4 regions of the Pantoea sp. X-Soil-ISGK-275 genome follow, and region 1 is predicted to be linked to each of the others. Evidence: predicted binding sites of a transcription regulator. Region 1 holds the regulator's gene; each other region holds the start of a gene.
What was found. Region 1 encodes CRP, which controls carbon source genes, mostly activating them, when cyclic AMP is high. Its sites were predicted from a motif close to ATGTGANNNNNNTCACAT; they were not measured.
Positions count from the first base shown of each region.

Region 2: the regulator CRP is predicted to act here: its motif matches at 1,787-1,804, upstream of rhaB (rhamnulokinase).
Region 3: the regulator CRP is predicted to act here: its motif matches at 1,975-1,992, upstream of mlc (sugar metabolism global transcriptional regulator Mlc).
Region 4: the regulator CRP is predicted to act here: its motif matches at 2,989-3,006, upstream of yrbN (protein YrbN).

Region 1 is NZ_AP035976.1:3,850,340-3,855,756, forward strand. Features, by position in the region: gene AC6I8A_RS17945 (YheU family protein) at 1-151, shown strand, start outside; gene AC6I8A_RS17950 (phosphoribulokinase) at 213-1,082, shown strand; gene AC6I8A_RS17955 (OsmC family protein) at 1,134-1,538, opposite strand; gene crp (cAMP-activated global transcriptional regulator CRP) at 1,843-2,475, shown strand; gene AC6I8A_RS17965 (YccS/YhfK family putative transporter) at 2,534-4,612, shown strand; gene argD (bifunctional acetylornithine/succinyldiaminopimelate transaminase) at 4,609-5,417, opposite strand, start outside.
Region 2 is NZ_AP035976.1:2,142,785-2,148,201, forward strand. Features, by position in the region: gene AC6I8A_RS09990 (L-rhamnose isomerase) at 1-177, opposite strand, end outside; gene rhaB (rhamnulokinase) at 170-1,642, opposite strand; gene rhaS (HTH-type transcriptional activator RhaS) at 1,933-2,754, shown strand; gene rhaR (HTH-type transcriptional activator RhaR) at 2,770-3,636, shown strand; gene rhaT (L-rhamnose/proton symporter RhaT) at 3,662-4,696, opposite strand; gene AC6I8A_RS10015 (hypothetical protein) at 5,063-5,386, shown strand; gene AC6I8A_RS10020 (YoaK family small membrane protein) at 5,401-5,417, shown strand, end outside.
Region 3 is NZ_AP035976.1:2,131,494-2,136,910, reverse strand. Features, by position in the region: gene ynfM (multidrug efflux MFS transporter YnfM/SxtP(Kp)) at 1-954, opposite strand, end outside; gene AC6I8A_RS09950 (LysR family transcriptional regulator) at 1,049-1,945, shown strand; gene mlc (sugar metabolism global transcriptional regulator Mlc) at 2,080-3,297, shown strand; gene bioD (dethiobiotin synthase) at 3,403-4,104, shown strand; gene AC6I8A_RS09935 (nucleobase:cation symporter-2 family protein) at 4,284-5,417, shown strand, end outside.
Region 4 is NZ_AP035976.1:668,090-673,506, reverse strand. Features, by position in the region: gene AC6I8A_RS03025 (AraC family transcriptional regulator) at 1-1, opposite strand, end outside; gene AC6I8A_RS03020 (SDR family NAD(P)-dependent oxidoreductase) at 185-931, shown strand; gene AC6I8A_RS03015 (DEAD/DEAH family ATP-dependent RNA helicase) at 999-2,909, opposite strand; gene yrbN (protein YrbN) at 2,926-2,982, opposite strand; gene nlpI (lipoprotein NlpI) at 3,087-3,971, opposite strand; gene pnp (polyribonucleotide nucleotidyltransferase) at 4,101-5,417, opposite strand, start outside.

The sequences.
Region 1 (5,417 bases):
CGAAGGCACCGATTACGGCGAGCAGGAACGCAGTTTGCTGCAAAAAGTCGCCGACGTGCGCCGCCAGCTGGAGCGCGGCGACGTGGTGCTGGTGTGGTCGGAACTGCATGAATCGATCAATATTATGCCGAAGGGTGAATTTCGCGGCTGATGCACCCCGCGGCAATTCGTGGTAACAATGCTCATCGCCGGACTTCACAGGGAGCTCTGTTATGTCAGCCAGGCATCCAATTATTGCCGTCACCGGTTCCAGCGGCGCCGGAACCACCACCACCAGCCTCGCCTTCCGTAAGATTTTCCAGCAGCTGAACCTGCATGCGGCGGAACTCGAAGGCGACAGTTTCCATCGCTTCACGCGTCCGGAAATGGACATGGCGATCCGCAAAGCACGCGATCTCGGTCGCCACATCAGCTACTTCGGCCCGGAAGCCAATGATTTCGGCCTACTGGAGCAGACGTTCAAACATTACGGTCAAACCGGCCTCGGCGAATCACGCAAATATCTGCACACCTACGATGAAGCGGTGCCGTGGAATCAGGTGCCGGGCACGTTCACGCCGTGGCAGCCGCTGCCGGAAAACACCGATGTGCTGTTTTATGAAGGCTTGCACGGCGGCGTGGTTACGCAGCAGCAAAATGTGGCGGAGCATGTCGATCTGCTGGTTGGTGTGGTGCCGATTGTTAACCTTGAGTGGATTCAGAAGCTGGTGCGTGACACCGGCGAGCGCGGCCATTCACGCGAAGCAGTAATGGATTCGGTGGTACGTTCGATGGAGGATTACATTAACTTCATCACGCCGCAGTTCTCGCGCACCCACATTAACTTCCAGCGCGTGCCGACCGTTGATACCTCAAACCCGTTTGCCGCCCGCGAAATTCCCTCGCTCGACGAAAGCTTCGTGGTGATTCATTTCCGTGGCCTGGAAGGCATCGCGTTCCCCTATCTGCTGGCGATGATTCAGGGATCGTTTATTTCCCACATCAATACCCTGGTGGTGCCGGGCGGCAAAATGGGATTGGCGATGGAGCTGATTATGCTGCCGCTGGTACAGCGACTGATTGAAGGGAAGCGGATTGAATAGGTTTGGTGCGGGCGGTGAAAAGGGAGGCATGAATGCCTCCCCTTCGACCGATTACAACTCGACAACCTCATAGCTGTGGGTAATTTCCACGCCTTTACCCAGCATGATCGCCACCGAGCAATATTTTTCCGCTGACAGGTCAACCGCGCGCGCAACCGCTTTATCGCTCAACGCTTTGCCGCTGACGATAAAATGCAGGTTGATGGTGGTAAAAATGCGTGGCGCTTCTTCACGGCGTTCTGAGGTGAGTTTCACTTCGCAATCCGCCACATTGCTGCGCCCTTTTTGCAGGATCGACACCACATCAATGGCGCTACAGCCGCCCGCGGCCATCAGCACCATCTCCATTGGACTTGGCGCTTTATCACCGGAATTACCGTCCATTAATACCTGATGGCCAGATGAGGATTCTCCGAGAAAGGTAAGACCTTCCACCCATTTCACTCGTGCCTGCATTATTCTCTCTCCTGAAGCGGCGGTTTTGCCGCCAGAGTACGCTTTCACCTGACAAACAGCAATCCAGAGTAATCCCCCTTGTGCTGAAGCGAGACAACACAAGACAGCTCGCAAAAGCTGTGCTACAAACAGTGCTGAAAATATTTTCGTCATCACAGACGAAGGCCGGAAGAATCAAAAGCGTAGCTTAAGAGTCCACCCGGAATAATTTTTCCTTTACTGGAAACGCTCGACGATTAAACCGCCTGACAGGGAAAAATGCCCCCTGTGTTTTGGGCACGATTACAACAGAGGATAATAGCGAATGGTTCTCGGCAAACCGCAAACAGACCCTACACTCGAATGGTTCCTGTCCCATTGCCATATTCACAAATATCCATCCAAAAGCACGCTCATCCATCAGGGTGAGAAAGCGGAAACGCTGTACTACATCGTAAAAGGTTCCGTAGCGGTACTGATTAAAGATGAAGAAGGCAAAGAGATGATTCTCTCCTACCTCAATCAGGGAGATTTCATCGGCGAACTCGGTCTTTTCGAAGAAGGCCAGGAACGTAGTGCCTGGGTACGTGCGAAGTCTGCCTGCGAAGTGGCTGAAATTTCATACAAAAAATTCCGTCAGCTGATTCAGGTAAACCCGGATATTTTAATGCGACTTTCGTCGCAAATGGCGCGTCGTCTGCAAGTGACATCTGAGAAAGTGGGCAACCTTGCCTTCCTCGATGTCACCGGACGTATCGCGCAAACGCTGCTAAATCTGGCCAAACAGCCAGATGCGATGACTCACCCAGACGGGATGCAAATCAAAATCACCCGTCAGGAGATTGGTCAGATCGTGGGCTGCTCACGCGAAACCGTGGGTCGTATCCTGAAAATGCTGGAAGATCAGAACCTGATCTCTGCACACGGTAAAACCATCGTCGTTTACGGCACCCGCTAATTTCTTCTCACCCACGGCGTGATGGCAACATCGCGCCGTTTCTATTTGCGATGAGCTGATGTGGCGTCGAATCATCTATCATCCCGAAGTTAACTATGCGCTGCGGCAAACGCTGGTGCTGTGCCTGCCTGTGGCTCTCGGCTGGCTGTTTGGCGATCTGCAAAAAGGGCTGCTGTTCTCGTTAGTGCCGGCCTGCTGCAACATGGCGGGTCTGGATACGCCGCACAAACGCTTCTTCAAACGCCTGATTGTGGGGGGTTCGCTGTTTGCCACCGGCAGTTTCCTGATGCAAATCCTCACCGCTTATCAGGTTCCGCTGCCGCTGATTTTGCTGGCGTTGCCGCTGCTGATTGGCGTGACCGGCGAAATCGGCCCGCTGCATGCACGATTGCTGCCCGCGACTTTGATTGCCGCTATTTTCACGCTCAGCCTGGTTGGACGCATGCCGATGTGGGTGCCGCCGCTGCTCTACATTGGCGGCACGCTGTGGTACGGCTTATTCAACTGGTTCTGGTTCTGGCTGTGGAAAGAGCAGCCGATGCGCGAGTCGCTCAGCCTGCTGTTCCGCGAGCTGGCGGATTACTGCGATGCCAAATACACCTTACTGACGCAGCTGACCGATCCGGAAAAAGCGCTGCCACCGTTGCTGGCACGTCAGCAAAAGGCGGTCGATCTCATCACCACCTGCTACCAGCAAATGCATATGCTGTCGGCCAGTCGCGATAACAGCCACAAACGCCTGACGCGCGCTTTCCAGGTGGCGCTGGATTTACAGGAACACATCTCGGTGAGTTTGCATCAGCCGGAAGAGGTGCAGAAGCTGGTTGAAGAGAGCCACGCCGAAGCGGTGATTCGCTGGAACGCCAAAATCATCTCGGCGCGACTGCGCGTGCTGGCGGATGCAATTCTCTACCATCAGCTGCCAGACCGTTTTCATATGGAGAAACAGCTCGGCGCGTTGGAGAAAATTGCGCGCCAGCATCCGGATAACCCGGTCGGCAACTTCTGCCTGTATCACTTCAGCCGCATCGCCCGCGTGTTGCGTACGCAGAAGCCGCTCTACACGCGTGACCTGATGGCCGATCGCCAGCGCCGTTTGCCGCTGTTACCCGCGCTGCGCAGTTATCTGTCATTCAAATCCACCGCGTTACGCACCGCGGCACGCTTTGCCGTGATGCTGATGTTTGGCAGCGCGCTGGCGCTGTTCTTCAACATTCCCAAACCTTACTGGATTCTGATGACCATCATGTTCGTCAGCCAGAACGGTTACAGCGCGACGCGCGTGCGCATCCAGCACCGTGCGCTGGGCACTTTTGCCGGATTGCTGATCGCCGCCGCGTCGCTCCAGCTGGCGGTGCCGGAATCGATCACGCTGCTGTTTATGCTAGGGATCACGCTGGCGAGTTATCTGATCACGCGGAAATATTACGGCTGGTCGATGATTGGCTTCACCGTCACGGCGGTGTATTCGCTGCAGCTGCTGTCGCTCAACGGCGCACAGTTTCTGCTGCCGCGCATGATGGATACCTTGATGGGCTGCCTGATTGCCTTCGCCGGGATGATTTGGCTGTGGCCACAGTGGCAAAGCGGACTGCTGCGCAAGAACGCGCACGATGCGCTGGAAGCCTATCAGGAGGCGCTGCGACTATTGTTAGGACCTGAACAGTCGCCGGAGAAACTGGCTTATCAGCGCATGAAGGTTAATCAGGCGCACAACGCGCTGTTCAACTCATTAAACCAGGCATCGAGCGAGCCGGGCTTTAACCTGCAATACCTGAAAGATATGCGCATGTGGGTTACGCACAGTCAGTTTATCGTCGAGCACATTAACGCCATGACGATTCTGGCGCGTGAGCACACCATGTTGACGGCCAAGCTGGCGGAACGTTATCTGCAATCCTGTGAAATCGCGCTGCAGCGTTGTCAGCAGCGACTGGCGTATGATGGGCCGGGCAACGACAGCAATATTCTGGAAGCACCGGAGAATCTCAATGAAGGGCCGGTGACGATTGTCGAACAGCATGTGAAGCGGATTTTGCAGCACCTCAACGTGATGCACACCATCTCTTCGCTGGCGTGGAGCCAGCGACCGCATCATGGCCGCTGGCTCAAGGTGTTACGTCCAAAAGCGAATTAAGCGGCCAGCACCTTTTCAATCGCGCTGGCGAAACGCGTCATGCCTTCGGCGATATCGGTAGGTTCAATCACCAGCGACGGCACAAAACGGATCACGTCGGTACCGGCGGTGAGAATCATCAGCCCTTCCGCTGCGGACGCGTTGAGGATGTCACGCGCTTTGCTGGCGAACTGCGGCTTCAGCGCGGCACCAATCAGCAGCCCTTTGCCACGAATCTCGCTGAAGATAGCGAATTTGCTGTCGATGGCTTGCAGCGCTTCAACAAACTGCTGACGACGCGCTTCAACGCCTTCCAGTACTTCTGGCGTGTTGATGATATCCAGCGCCGTTTCAGCGATGGCACAGGCCAGCGGATTGCCGCCGTAAGTGGTACCGTGAACGCCCGGCGCCATCACCGAGGCGATTTCGTTAGTGGTCAACATCGCACTGACCGGGAAACCGCCGCCCAGCGCTTTCGCGCTGGTAATAATATCGGGCTTGATACCGTAATGCTCATACGCAAACAGTTTGCCGCTACGTCCCATGCCGCTCTGCACTTCATCCAGCACCAGCAGCGCATTGTGTTCATCGCACAGCGCGCGCAGACCTTGCATAAACTCTGGCGTGGCCGGCATTACGCCGCCTTCGCCCTGAATCGGCTCGACCACGATGGCGCAGGTGTGATCGTCAATCACCGCTTTTACCGCATCGAGATCGTTGAACGGCACATGCACGATATCCGCCGGTTTTGGACCGAAACCATCGGAGTATTTCGGCTGGCCGCCAACCGACACGGTGAACAGCGTGCGGCCGTGGAAGGCGTTAT
Region 2 (5,417 bases), 1.7 Mb from region 1:
AATACCGCCGGTCAGTTCACCGTTCGGATTTTCGAAGCCGCGCACGTCATCACCTTGCCAGCAGTGCATCGAGACCGGAATGCCATCCAGCTGTGCCATTACCTGTTCCACATCCACACCAATGGCGGCGTAGCGTTGTTTGGCCAGTTCGAAGGCCTGTTCAATCAGCTTAGTCATATGCAAGTTCCTTAGCAGGTTGGCTGAGCGCGGCAAAGCGTGCCTGATGGGCAGCGAAGGCGCTGTTGTTCAACGGTTCATATTTTTCTAACGGGAAGTTTTGGCTAATGCAGCGGCGTAAATCGCTGACGTCACGCAGTTCGCCTAAGGCAATGAGCTGGCAGCCGACGTTACCGAGCGTCGAAGCTTCAATCGGCCCGGCCAATACCGGCAGCTGGCAGGCATCGGCACACAATTGGTTTAACAGCGGATTCTGGCTGCCGCCGCCCACCACATGCAGCTGACGCAGCGGTGCAGCGCGTAATGTGCCGAGTTCACCAATCACCTGGCGATAGAGCAAGGCCAGACTGTCAAAGATGGTGCGGGCCAGCGCGGCAGGCGTCTGCGGAACGGGCATGTTCTGTTCGACGCAGGCGTTCTGAATCTCCTGAACCATGCTGTCTGGATTGATAAAACGACTGTGATTGGGGTTAACCAGCGCACGACAGGCAGATTCTTTTTCAGCGTCTTTGATCAGCGAGCAGAGATCGGTGATGTGCAACTCGGTGCAGACACATTGCAGCAGCCACAAACCCATAATGTTTTTCAGAACACGATAGCCTTCTGCTCCACCTTCATTGGTGATGTTGGCATTGAGCGCCGCCGTGCTGACACAAGGCTGCAAACTCTCAATCCCCATCAGCGACCAGGTTCCTGAGCTGAGATAAGCGGCATCATCCTGCATTAACGGTGTGGCCAAAACCGCACTCGCTGTATCGTGCGTCGCAACCGCGATCACCGGAATGTGGTTGCCGCTGGCGCTGGTCCAGTAACCAACGGTATTGCCTGGCGACGTTGGTTTGCCGAACCATTTAGCCGGCACGCCAGCCCAGGTGAGCAAATCGCTGTCCCATTCGCCGCTGTGAATATTGAGCAGTTGTGTGGTGGTGGCGTTGGTGTATTCCCAGTTCATCTGCCCGGTAAGGCGATAGTGCAAATAGTCTGGAATCATCAGTGCATGCTGCACTTGTTCCTGCCAATCTGGCTGCTGCTGATGCAGTGCGTGCAGTTGATAGAGCGTGTTAAACGGCAAGAACTGAATACCTGTGCGCTGATAGATTGCGCCTTTGCCGAGGTCATTAATGGCCTGAGCCATATGCCCTTCCGTGCGCTTGTCGCGATAGCTTACCGCCTCGCCGACGCGCTCGCCGTTGGCATCCAGCAATACCAAATCAACGCCCCAGGTGTCGATTCCAATGCTGTCCGGCACGATGCCTTCATCATCTAGCTGAGCCAGTCCTAAACGAATCTCCTGCTCCAGTCGCTCCAAATCCCAACAATCATAATCTGCACGGCGCACACGCTGATTGGTGAAGCGACGAACTTCGCGCAGGCTGATTTGCTGATTCGCTGAACTCCATTGTGCGAGCATCACGCGCCCGCTGGATGCGCCTAAATCAATGGCAACAATGTTACGCATACTCATGGCGTGTTCTTCCTGTGATGAGATGACAACAGATTAGAAATCCCTGCTTTTTGCCACCTTCCCCTTACTGCCAGTGCGTAATAGTCACTGGCACGCTAACAAAGAAGTTCGTGAGAAAGCTCACAGAACCACACAAGAAGAGAGATGTGAGCCTTGCCGCATTTCCGTCAATCGCTGGTGAGATCTTGAAAAATTGGCCATTTTCCTGCGTCACTAAGGTGAAAATTCAAGGTAAGGTGCGGGGCGCCTGCGTAGACTCGGCAACAGTTGAGTAAATAAAGAGGCGAATCATGACCGTTTTACATAGCGCAGATTTCTTCCCGGAAGGGAATTACGCCATCGCCATTGAGCCGCGCGTGCCGCAGCAGGCATTTCCGGAGCATCATCATGATTTCCATGAAATTGTGTTGGTGGAACAAGGTTCTGGCATTCATGTGTTTAACGGTCAGCCACAGGCTTTATCCGCAGGGTGCGTATGCTTCGTGCGCGATCACGATCGCCATCTTTATGAGCAAACGGAAAATTTGTGTCTGACCAACGTGCTGTATCGCAGTCCGGCGGCATTCCGTTTTCTCTCGGGTTTGCAGGATCTTCTGCCGCGCGAAGAAGAGGACCACTACGCATCGCACTGGCGCATCAATCACAAAGTGATGGCGCAGGCGCTGCAAATCGTTACGCAGATGAAGCAGCAAGATGCGTGGTCGCTGGAACGGCACGCACGTCAGGAACAACTTTTCCTGCAACTGTTGGTGTTGTTGCGCGAAGCGGCTCACAACGATCAATCACAGGATCAGGAAGCCCGCTTACATCGGTTGCTCGACTGGCTCAATGAGCACTACAGTGAAGAGATTGTGTGGGATGCCTTAGCCGATCGTTTTTCATTGTCGCTGCGTACCCTGCACCGCCAGATGAAGCAGCAAACCGGCAATACACCGCAGCGTTACCTGAATCGGCTTCGCCTGTTACAGGCGCGGCATTTACTGCGTCATAGTGATATGCGCATAACAGACATTGCCTACCAGTGCGGATTTGGTGACAGCAACCACTTCTCCACACTGTTCCGGCGAGAATTTGGCTGCGCGCCCAGAGCGGAGCGCCAGCAGATGTTATAACGGGAGCGTTTCCTCATGTCGCTAATCTTAACGCGCGAAGACTATTTTCCGGCCACCAATCTGCCGATTGCTGTGGCCGAGCGCATGCCGCAGCCCTCCTTCCCTCCGCATCGTCATGAATTCAGTGAAATCGTTATCGTCTGGCGCGGCAACGGCCTGCATGTGTTGAACGATCGTCCATGGTTGATAACCTGCGGCGACGTTTTTTACATTCACGATAACGACTGCCACAGCTACGACAGCGTCAACGACCTGGCGCTGGATAACATTCTTTACTGCCGTGATCGCTTTCGTCTTGGCCTCGACTGGAGTCAGTTGTTGCCGCCGCAAGAAGAAGATTCGCCGGGCTGCTGGCGTTTGACCACGCGCGGGATGGCGTTAGCGCGTGGCGTGATTAGCCAACTTGAGCGCGAGAGCCGCAAAAGTGATTCGCTATCGATTCAACTCTCCGAAGCGCTGTTTTTACAACTCGCGCTGATTTTGCGTCGTCACGGTTATGCTGCCGATCGGCCCTGGGCATTGCCTGAAGGTGAGCAACTGGATCTGCTGATGTCGGCGCTGCAAGGTGCCATCAGCCGTCCATTCGATTTGGCGGTGTTTTGCCAGCAGAATCAGTTAAGCGAGCGCGCGTTAAAACAGCTGTTTCGCCAGCAAACCGGTATGACCGTGGGTCACTATTTGCGGCAGCTCCAACTGTGCCAGGCGAAGTATCTGCTGCGGACGCAGGATTGCTTAATCAGTGAAGTGGCCGCACGTTGCGGTTTCGATGACAGTAACTACTTTTCGGTGGTATTTACGCGGGAAACCGGTTTAACGCCGAGTGCGTGGCGGCAGCGCTTCCTGCCGCATCGTGAACTCTCATCTGAAAAAGTTAAAGCCTGACGCGAGGTGAGCGTCAGGCTTTTTATTAGTTTGCTAACCCTAATCCCACAATGTTGGCAGCAATGATGATCACCACACAACCCAGTGACAGCACGCGCACCGGACGTTGACCCGCTGATTTCCACTCTTTCAGCACCAGACCAACCAAGCCACCGCACAGCACGTAGAGACTCATATGCAGCATCCAGCTGACAAAGTCGTACTGTGCTGGGATTTTAGCGTGGCCCCAGGCGTAGAAGAAGAACTGCAGATACCACATGGTGCCGCCGAGCACGGCAAACGCGATATTGGCCAGCAGCATCGGTTTGGCGACGGAGAAATCACGGCGTACTGAGAGATCGGTTTTTACCGCCAGACGGATGAAGCAATAAGCCAGATTGACTAATGCACCGCCGCCCATGATCACCACATAGCTTGGCAAGGCCACATACAACGGATTGATACCCAGATTGGCTGCGGCTTCATGCATCGGCTTGGCGGCATCCATTGCAAACGACATGCCAGCCGAGAAGATGCCGCACATTACGGCCAGAATCAGCCCTTTCTTGAGGTTGAACTCTTCAGCGTTGATGCCCAGCGCCCGCTCTTTCAACAGGCCGGCACGTGAAACAATCGCCACACCAATCAACGCAACAAACACGCCGAGCAGCGTCATACGTCCACCGGTCGAGTTGAATAGCTCAACAAAGCGTCCCTGCAGCAGCGGCGTCATCAGGGTTCCCACCACTAAAGTGATACCGATAGCAATCCCAATGCCCATCGACATGCCGAGGTAGCGCATGGTCAACCCGTAGTTGATGTTTCCGATGCCCCACATAGCACCAAACAGAAACACCGGCATCAGTTGAGAGAAACTAAAGCTGCCGTAATACGCCCAGAAATTCGGCAGTAATACCGCACTCACCGCCCAGGGAAGAATCAGCCACGACATAATGCCGCCCACCGACCACATCGTTTCCCAGGACCACTTTTTCACCTGCTTAAATGGAGCATAAAAACAGGCGGCACTGGCGGCACCCACCAGATGCCAGAAAATACCTGCAATGATGGCACTGTTCATTGTTATTCCTTCGTAAGGTTGAGGCCAACAGGAAACCGGCGGTCTCCCGATTACCGGCAGTCTACGGTGGGCCGCTTTTCGTCAGCCTTTGGATGGCTGCCGGAAAGCGGATGTTGCTGGCAAAATTCGGTGGGTCGTCAACATAAGGATCACAAAATCGCATTTGCAGGCAGGCAATGAAGTGTTTTTTATAAGTGGCTTATTATTCAGCATATTTTTCTAATATGCTGTGTCGATCAGCACAGTTTTTGATTCACTGCCACTGCAACAGTTAACATGGCAGTCACACAAAGCCGCGCACCAGACTTTCCCCGCAGGCGTTTAATCCGTATAACGTTGGGAAAATCATCAGGACGAAGGATTGAGATGAATACCAAAAGATTGCGGCTACTGCTGTCACAATCGGTGAGCCGCGTGATGCTGGATGACATCCGCGCCATCGTGCCGGCGCAGGCGCTTAACGTCTTTATTAATGGATTAGATGAGACGCACTACGCCACGCTGGATTGCGTGCAGAGCGAAGAGAATTGCGCCCTGCTGGCGTCGGTGATTGTGGTCTGGCGCCAACTGGGTCACATTCATGCGATTCATTATCAGAAAGGTGAGCATCTGCGTCAGGTCGATGACGCCACGCAATTCCAGCTGTTCAGTATGATGAAAACCCATCGCGCGATCGTGCAGATCGCTTAACTCACGGAATGACTATGAAAATCGGACTGCT
Region 3 (5,417 bases), 1.7 Mb from region 1:
CGCCAGCATAATTGCAGTCGCGCCAATCATCACAGGACCGCGTCCAAAACGGCTGGTCATCGCGCCCGCTTTTGGTGAACTCCATGAACCGGTCAGATACACCACCGACAATAATCCAACCACCGCCTGACTCAGTGACCACGGCGCACTTAACAGGCGATACCCGATGTAGTTGAACAGCGTGACGAACGCGCCCATCAGCAGGAAGCCCTCCGCGAACAGCAGCGGCAAACCTTTATCGCGCCAGTGCAGACGGAAGTTGATCAATAAACTGCGCGGTCGCAGCGACGCCGGACGAAAATGTCGGGATGCAGGCAGAATTTTCCAGAACATCAGCGCACCCGCCAACGCGAAGCACCCAATGACGCCCACCGCAACGCGCCAAGAGAAGAAATCGGTCAGTACGCCAGTTAACAATCTTCCACTCATGCCACCAATCGAGTTACCGCTGATATACAGCCCCATGGAAAAGGCGATAACGCGTGGATGAATCTCTTCACTCAGATAGGTCATGCCAACGGCCGCAACGCCGCTCAGCGATAAGCCAATCAGCGCGCGCATCAGCAAAATGCCTTGCCAGCTACTCATGGTAGCGGAAATCAAAGTGCAGATGGCGGCGAGCAACAGTGCGGTAACCATCACCGATTTACGCCCAATGGCATCCGATAGCGGCCCGGTAAATAGCAATCCCAACGCCATTAAGCCGGTAGAGAGCGAGAGAGAAATACTGCTTTGCGCCGGAGAAACGCCAAACTGCTGCGATAGCACCGGCAGAATCGGCTGCACGCAATACAGTAAAGCGAAAGTGGCAAGACCGGCGGAGAACAGCGCCAGCGTTACACGCATAAACTGCGGCGATCCGCGTTCAATCCACTCTGAAGGGGTTGCAGTTGAAGCAGGCTTTACGGACAACTCGTCTTCATCGAGTATCACTGCCTGGGAAGAGCGACTCACGGAACATCCTCGTTAGAATCATCATAGGGTTACTGTAGGAAAGGGTTAATAGGTTGTACAATATATTAATAATCTTAAATGAGACGTTTAAAATATGAATGTCGAATTGCGCCATCTACGCTATTTCATTGCCGTCGCCGAAGAGCTGCATTTTGGTCGTGCCGCGCAGCGCCTGAATATTTCACAACCGCCGTTGAGTCAGCAGATTCAGCAGCTGGAACAGGAAATTGGTGCGCAGCTGTTTACCCGCACCAACCGCAGCGTGCAGATCACGCCCGCTGGCGCGCTGTTTTTGCAGGATGCGCGTGGCATTTTGTTGCAGGTTGAACAGGCAGCGCGCCGCGCCGCACGCGTGCACACCGGTCAGGAAGGCGAGTTGCGCATTGGCTTTACCTCGTCAGCGCCGTTTACTGGTCTGGTTTCAGATGCGCTGTATCAATTCCGCCAGCGTTGGCCAGAAGTGCACATTCAGATGCAGGAGAACAACACGCGCCAGCAGCTTGCGCCACTGCATGACGATCGACTCGATCTCGGTGTGATGCGCAATACGCCGTTGCCCAGCGATCTGCAACACCGCGTGTTACTGCGTGAGCCGCTGTGCGCGGTGGTGCATTGGGCGCATCCGCTGGCCGATGCGGAGTCGATTTCCATTCAGGCATTAGCTAACGAGCCATTTGTATTTTTCGATCCGCAAGGCGGCACCGCGTTGTACGGTGAAATTCTGGCGCTGCTGCATCGTTATCAAATCAAACCGTTTATTACTCAGGAAGTGGGCGAGGCGATGACTATTCTGGGGTTGGTGGCAACCGGTCTTGGCGTGTCAATTCTGCCGGCGTCGTTCCGCCGTGCACGTTTGGCCGATGTGGTGTGGATCCCTTTGCAGGAGAACGACGCGATTTCTGAGGTTTGGCTGGTCTGGTCAACTACTCGAGAACCGACGGCGCAAATGACCAACATGATGTCGCTGATGCTGCAAAATGCGGAGAATTAAACCAGCGGGTGAAGCAGGACATAAACTTTATGTGCGATAAATCACATTTCTAATCAAATATTTGACGCTGCTGGTCAATCTGCATCACCATAGCTGCTGTTTATTTAGAAGCGCGAAAATAATGGGAGCAGGGCGTGAATCTGTACAGTCAACCTGGTCATATTGATCAGATAAAACAGACCAACGCAGGTGTGGTTTACCGACTGATTGACCTTTACGGCCCGATTTCGCGTATTGAGCTTTCTAAACGTGCCCAGTTAGCACCCGCCAGCATTACCAAAATCGTGCGTGAAATGCTCGATGCCCATCTGGTACAGGAAACCGAGTTTCAGGAACCCGGCAGTCGCGGTCGTCCAGCGATTGGTTTGATCCTCGATACGCTCGCCTGGCACTATCTCGCCGTACGCATTCAGCCCGGATTCATTACGCTAACGCTGCGCGATCTCAGCAGCCGCGCGCTGCAGGAAGATCGCTTGCCGCTGCACGCCAGCGCCGAAAAACCGCTGCTGCAAACCTTGCTGAATTTGGTAAATGACTTCTTTATTCGTCATCAAAGCAAGCTGGAGCGTTTGACCGCCATCGCCATTACTTTGCCGGGATTGATCAACGCGGCTTCTGGCGTGGTACATCGTATGCCGGGTTACGACGTGCAGGATATGCCACTGGGAGAAACGCTGGCGCAGCGCACCGGTTTGCCGGTGTTCGTGCAGCATGATATTTCTGCCTGGACGTTAGCCGAATCACTGTTTGGCGCATCCAGCGGCGCACAACATGTCATTCAGATTGTGATCGATGAAACCGTCGGTGCGGGCGTGATCAGCGGCGGACAACTACTGCATAAAAATGGCCGTACGCTGGTGGAGATTGGTCATACGCAAATCGATCCTTACGGCCAGCAATGTTATTGCGGCAATAATGGCTGTCTGGAAACCGTCGCCAGCATCGGAAGCTTGCTTACTCTCACCGCCCAGCGTTTGCCGTCGCAGCCAGACAGTTTGCTGCATCAGACTCCGTTGACGATTGAGAGCTTATGCGCCGCCGCGCAGCAGGGCGATCGTCTGGCGCGTGATGTGATTGCTGGCGTCGGACATCACATTGGCCGCATGCTGGCGATGATGGTAAACATCTTTAATCCTCAACAAATCCTTATTGGTTCGCCGCTTAATCAAGCCGCCGATGTGCTGTTTCCTGCGGTGAGTAGTACCATTCGTCAACAGGCGTTACCCGCTTATAGTAGTGAAATCCAGCTCACACCAACGGCTTTCAGCGATCCCGGCACTTTTGGCGGCGCCGCACTGATAAAAGACGCGCTCTATAGCGGCCATTTATTGGTAAAACTGTTGCAGGGATAATGACAGCTCACCTTAAGTTTGTCCTAACGCAATCTGCCCGCGGAAACATTTCCTTAAACTGCCTCCTTCGCACGTTACACATCGCTTTAATGAAGGAGGAGAATGGTGAAAACGCTTTTTGTCACCGGTACCGACACCGCGGTGGGTAAAACCGTGGTATCTCGAGCGTTATTACAGTGCTTTGCCAAGGCGAATCTCTGCGCCGCAGGTTTTAAACCTGTCGCCAAAAGCGCACAGCGCACACCCGAAGGCTTACGTAATAAAGATGCACTGCTGTTACAGCAGGCTTCGGGCCTCACTCTCACTTATTCCGCCGTTAATCCAATCGCCCTGGAAGAGGATGAAATCAGCACCAGCCCGACGCAGCGCATTGATTATCCATTACTCACTCGCAGTCTTAACGATTTACAGGCTAACGCAGCGCGCGTGGTGGTGGAAGGCACCGGCGGCTGGCGCAGCCTAATGAACGACTTGCAGCCGTTGTCTGATTGGGTGCGACAGGAGCATTTACCGGTTGTGTTGGTTGTAGGCATTAAGGAAGGTTGCATCAGCCACGCTTTACTGACCGCCGAGGCCATTGCGCAGGATGGATTGCAACTGGCGGGTTGGGTAGCAAACCGTATTAATCCCGGCCTGGCGCATTACGCTGAAATTATTAATGTTTTGAGCGAGAAGCTAGGTGCACCTTTATTAGGCGAGTTGCCTTACCTGCCGCGTGCAGAGCAGCGGGAACTGAGCGGTTATCTGGATATTTCCCTGCTCGATGACAATATTACGCACGACAACAGTGCAAAGCCTGCGGCCTGATGAAACAAAGTGTCGCAAATGATCAATGGCTGAATCTAACGATTCAGATTCAGCCATCCTTTTTAACGAATTAATTCCTCTATTATTCAATCCTTTACTCCCCGCATTTTATTGAACACTCTTCTCTGGCGTGATTCATGCATCAGCTGCTCTGATGAATATCTTGCCGGAGCACCTGTATGTCGCAATCAGATGAGAAAGGTTTGTTGTATGGGCTGAATGACCGCATCGGTCCATTGCCTGCATTTTGTGCCGCACTGCAACATGTGCTGGCCAGCGTCGTCGGCATAATTACGCCGCCGCTGATTATTGGTTCCGTTTTGGGATTGCAGACATGGATCCCTTATCTGATCAGCATGTCGCTGTTGGTTTCCGGTTTGGGTACATTCCTGCAGGCGCGCCGCTTTATGGGCATTGGCGCCGGCATGATCTGCCTGCAGGGCACCAGTTTTGCCTTTCTGGGCGTGATTTTGTCGGGCGGATTGATGGTCAAAGCGCGCGGTGGATCGCCGGAAGAGATCATGGCGATGATCTTTGGCTGCAACCTGGTGGCGGCGATGATTCCGATGCTAATCAGCCGCTGCATCGCGCCATTGCGCAAAGTGTTGACGCCGGTGGTCACCGGTACCGTGATCACATTGATTGGCATCAGCCTGATCAAAGTCAGCATCACCGATTGGGCTGGTGGCCATAACGCCAGCAATTTTGGCGCACCGGGTAATCTGGCGCTCGGCGCCTTGACCCTGCTGGTGATAATCGTCCTTAACCGTTCGCAAAATCGCTGGACGCGGCTGGTTGCCGTGGTTGCTGGCATTGCAGCGGGCTGTATCGCCTCAGCGTTAACCGGTCATCTCACCCTCAAGCCAATGGGCGATACGCCGTGGCTGGTGTTGCCAGAACTGTTCCGTTTTGGTTTTGCCTTTGACTGGACCATCTTTATTCCCATCGCGCTGGTATCGGTGATTGCCGTAATTGAAGCGGTGGGCGATCTTACGGCGAACTGCATGTTGTCGCAGCAGCCGATTGAAGGCGAAGCATTTGAGCGCCGCATGCAGGGCGGTATTTTCGCCGATGGCATCAGCTGTTTGCTCGCCGCCGTATTTTCTGCCTTTCCCAACACCACTTTTGCGCAAAATAACGGCGTCATCCAGATGACCGGCGTCGCCAGCCGTTACGTTGGCATGGTGATCGGCGTGATGTTGGTGCTGCTCGGTATGTTCCCGGCAATTGGCTATATGCTGCAGCAGATTCCACCGCCGGTGTTGGGCGGCGCGACCATTGTGATGTTTGGTAGCGTGGTGGCGGCAGGTATT
Region 4 (5,417 bases), 3.2 Mb from region 1:
TGCGTTCTGCGCTCCGCGATAAGAAATCACTGAGTTGATATTCTCGCTTGTCGCTGGCTTTGCGCCTAGTCCTTGAGCAGCAGATTTGCAGGATCGTGCAAGAAGCTTGCAGGATTGCGCTACCGCCCGATTGTATGGACAGCGCATGCTTTATCTTCCCCGAAATCTCAGGTGGAGAGACACGATGAAAACACTTGAAGGCAAAATTGCGCTGGTGACGGGCGCTTCGAAAGGCATTGGTGCCGCTATCGCCATGACTTTCGCGGCGGCCGGTGCTCGGGTGGTGGTGAATTATCTTCAGGACGAAGTGGGTGCGGCGGATGTGGTGACCGACATCCAGGCGCTGGGTAGCGACGCCATTGCCGTCCAGGCTGATATCTCACGCGAGGCCGATGTGCAGCGCCTGTTCGCTAGCAGCATTGAGCAGTTTGGCGTACCCGATATTGTAGTGAATAACGCCGGCATTTTTCACCACGGTGACTTTGCCGACCTTAGCATCAGCGAAATGCAGCAGCAGCTGAATGTGAATCTGCTGGGCACCTTGCTGGTGTGTCAGCAGGCGGCAAAACATTTCCCCGCACGCGGCGGTTCCATCATCAATCTAAGCGCCTTAAATAGCCAACGCAGCACGCCCGGTTCGGTGCTGTGGGCGGCAACTAAAGGCGCGATCGATACCTTAACGCAAGGCCTCGCACGCGAGCTTGGGCCACGCAATATTCGCGTCAATGCGTTAGCACCCGGCATTATTTTGACCGAAGGTTTGCTGGCGGTGAAGAAGATGCATCCGGAGTTGAAAGCACAGCTGATTGCCGCTACCCCACTTGGACGCTTTGGCTTGCCGGAAGATGTGGCGCAAGTCGCGCTGTTTCTGGCATCGGAAGAGGCGGCATATGTTAGTGGTGAACGCGTGCTGATTGCCGGCGGCGTGTAAACTTTACTTTCCACAGGCATAAAAAAGGGACGCATCAGCGTCCCTTTTTACTTTCAGCGTTTAACGCTTATGCGTCACGACGACGTGGTGCAGCTGCGCCTTCTGGACGTGGGCCACGGCCACCTTCACGGCTGAAGCGTCCGCCTTCGCGGCCACCTTCACGACGCTCGGAGAAGCGACGTGGAGCGCCTTCGCCACGTGGAGCACCCTCACCGCGCGGTGCGCCATTGCCACGACGTTCGCCGCCAGCAGATGGACGACGTTCGCTACGCTCGTGCACTGGTGCATCACCCATCAGCTGCATATTCATCGGCTTGTTCAGAATACGCGTACGCGTGAAGTGCTGCAGTACTTCGCCCGGCATGCCTTTCGGCAGCTCGATAGTTGAGTGAGTGCCGAACAGCTTGATGTTACCGATGTAACGGCTGCTGATGTCGCCTTCGTTAGCGATCGCGCCCACGATGTGACGAACTTCAACACCATCATCGCGGCCTACTTCGATGCGGTACAGCTGCATTTCGCCAACGTCACGACGTTCACGACGTGGACGATCGCCATCGCGGCTGTCACGGCTTTCGCGTGGACCACGAGAATCACGTGAATCGCGACGCTCACCACGGTCAGGACGATCGCTGAACTCACGACGCGCTGGACGCGGTGCTTCTGGTGGCAGAATCAGTGGACGTTCGCCCTGAGCCATTTTCAGCAGTGCTGCGGCCAGCGTTTCGATATCCAGATCTTCGCCCGGCTGCATTTTGCTCAGCAGTGCGCGGTACTGGTCCAGATCGCTGCTTTCCAGCTGCTGCTGTACTTTAGCTGCGAACTTAGCCAGACGGCGCTCACCCAGCAGTTCTGCGTTTGGCAGCTCAACTTCTGGAATGGTCAGCTTCATGGTGCGTTCGATGTTGCGCAGCAGACGACGCTCGCGGTTCTCAACGAACAGCAGCGCACGACCTGCACGACCTGCACGGCCGGTACGACCGATACGGTGAACGTAAGACTCTGCATCCATTGGGATATCAAAGTTTACGACCAGGCTGATACGCTCAACGTCCAGACCACGTGCAGCAACGTCGGTCGCGATCAGGATGTCGAGACGACCATCTTTCAAACGCTCCAGCGTCTGCTCACGCAGTGCCTGGTTCATGTCACCGTTCAGTGCTGCGCTGTTGTAACCGCTGCGCTCCAGCGCTTCGGCCACTTCCAGCGTGGCATTTTTGGTACGCACGAAGATGATAGCTGCATCGAAATCTTCTGCTTCCAGGAAGCGAACCAGCGCGTCAGTTTTACGGCCGTAAGCGGTCCAGTAAGACTGAGAAATGTCTGGGCGCGTAGTCAGGCTTGACTGGATGCGCACTTCCTGTGGATCTTTCATGAAGCGCTTAGTAATACGACGAATCGCTTCTGGCATGGTTGCTGAGAACAGCGCGGTCTGATGACCGTCTGGAATCTGCGCCATGATGGTTTCAACGTCTTCGATGAAGCCCATACGCAGCATTTCATCAGCTTCGTCCAGCACCAGACCGCGCAGGTTAGACAGATCTAACGTGCCACGCTTCAGGTGATCCAGCAGACGACCAGGCGTACCCACAACAACTTGTGGTCCCTGACGCAGTGCGCGCAGCTGTACGTCATAACGTTGGCCACCGTACAGGGCTACAACGTTAATGCCACGCATGTGTTTAGAGAATTCTGTGACGGCTTCAGCAACCTGTACCGCCAATTCGCGGGTCGGTGCCAGCACCAAAATTTGCGGTGCTTTAACAGTAGGATCAATGTTGTTTAGCAGCGGCAGTGAGAAAGCCGCGGTTTTACCACTACCGGTCTGCGCCATACCCAACACGTCACGGCCAGCCAGCAGGTGAGGAATACACTCAGCCTGGATTGGAGAAGGCTTTACGTAGCCCATACCGTTCAGTGATTCGAGGATGTCGGCGTTCAGGCCAAGGTCAGCAAAAGTGGTTTGAATATCAGTCATGTAGTACACGTGCCTCTTAGATTGCGGCGGCCAGTCTACATAACTCGTCGTGAAAACTTTCAGTAATTTTCATCAAAAAGTGTGAACCGGCTCAAATTAGAAGTTTTGACGAACAGAAAAGCCCTCATCTCTGAAGATGATGACTTTACAGGAATTCAGGCAATAAAAGTTCGTCAGCTATTGCTGGTCAGATTCTGATAAATCGTCTTGTGTCTGGCCGAGTTGCGCCAGTTCCAACAATGCGTATCGGTGCTCAACAAAGTTGTTTACGTTGTTGGCCACCGCCAGTTTGAACAACGCTTTCGCGTCGTCCTTCTCCCCCAGACTTAGGTAGTACTTACCTAAATAGAAGTTGGTTTCACTGAGATGTTCAGCGAGCGAGGTGTTATCCGTTGCGTCCGCCTTGAGACGTTCCATCAGCGTTTTTTCACTGATGTCGCCAAGGTAGAACTCGACAATATTCCATCCCCATTGATCACGAACCGCTTTGTCATGACGCTGTCTCAGCGTAACTTTTGCCTTGTCGGCATCCAGATCGCTTTCAACGAGATAGAGCCAAAGGCTGCGGAATGGATCGTTAGGATCGTCTTGATAAAACGCCAGCAGATCATCTTGCGCTAACTTGTATCGACCGCCGTAATAGAGGGCGATACCACGGTTTAAATGCGCATAGTTGTAAGTTGGATCAAGCTCAAGTACAGAATCAAACGCTTCATAGGCAGCATCAAAATTGCCTGCCTGCGTTAAGTATATACCGAGATAATTAAATACCTCAGGCATATCTGGTCTTATAGACAGCGCTTGCGAAAAATCGTTCCGCGCTAGTGCCCTCAGACCCAAACTATCATACAACACTCCGCGCTCATATAATAGCTGTGCGCGTTCATCATCGGTCAGGGCACGACTGGCAAGAATTTGTTCCATGCGCGCCAGGATCACCTCTTGCTGCAGTGTGGGCTGCAAAGGTACTGCCAGAACTTCGTTCTTACGCCAATTGGAGTTGCTGCATCCTGCCAGCGTGATAGCTGTCGCAACAAAACACCAGCGCAAAAAAGGCTTCATTTCCCACTCCCGAATACAAACATTGGGACAACCATCCTGTCATCCTCCTGCTGTGCACAAGGATTCCCGCCCTCGCGATGATCTAAACACCTCTCCCCGCAAAGCAGGGAGAGGTAAATCGGTAAACGCTTACTCGGCGTCAGATGCATCAGATGCAGCGGTAGCAACTTCTTCCGCTGGTTTCTGCTCTGTCGCTTCTTTGATGCTCAGGCGTACACGGCCCTGACGGTCCACTTCCATGACTTTCACTGGAACTTCCTGGCCCATCTGCAGATAGTCGGTTACTTTCTCTACGCGCTTATCGGCGATCTGAGAGATGTGAACCAAACCTTCTTTACCGCCGCCGATTGCCACAAAGGCACCGAAATCAACGATACGTGTCACTTTACCTGAGTAAATGCGGCCAACTTCGATCTCAGCAGTGATCTCTTCGATACGACGAATGGCTTCTTTGGCTTTCAGGCTATCAGTTGCAGCGATCTTCACGGTGCCGTCATCTTCGATTTCGATGGTGGTGCCGGTTTCTTCGGTCAGCGCACGGATAACCGAGCCGCCTTTACCGATGACATCTTTGATCTTGTCTGAACTGATTTTGATGGTGTAAATGCGCGGCGCGAATTCAGAGATTTCCTGACGCGGCGTGCTGATTGCCTGTTCCATCACGTTCAGGATGTGCAGACGCGCACCTTTAGCTTGGTTCAGAGCAACCTGCATGATTTCGCGGGTGATGCCTTCGATTTTGATATCCATCTGCAGCGCAGTAATACCATCGCGGCTACCTGCTACTTTGAAGTCCATGTCACCAAGGTGATCTTCGTCACCCAGGATGTCAGACAGAACCACAAAGTTGTCGGCTTCTTTCACCAGACCCATCGCAATACCGGCTACGGCTGCTTTGATCGGTACACCAGCGTCCATCAGTGCCAGAGAAGCACCGCACACGGAAGCCATTGAAGAAGAACCGTTAGATTCGGTGATTTCTGAAACCACACGCACGGTGTATGGGAAGTCAGCTTGCTTAGGCATGACTGCCAGCACGCCACGCTTTGCCAGACGACCATGACCAATCTCACGACGCTTCGGTGAGCCAACCATACCGGTTTCGCCCACGCAGTATGGAGGGAAGTTGTAGTGGAACAGGAAGCTATCAGTACGCTCGCCCATCAACTCATCCAGATTCTGCGCATCACGTGCGGTACCCAGCGTTGCGGTAACCAGCGCCTGCGTTTCACCACGGGTGAACAGTGATGAACCGTGCGTACGTGGCAGTACGCCAGTGCGCACGTCCAGACCACGAATCATGTCTTTCTCACGGCCATCGATACGCGGTTCGCCACGAATGATGCGGCTACGAACAACGCTCTTCTCAAGGTCGTGTACGATGTCAGCGATATCGCCAGCATCCAGCGTTTCATCTTCAGCCTGCAGTGCCGCGATGGTCGCGTC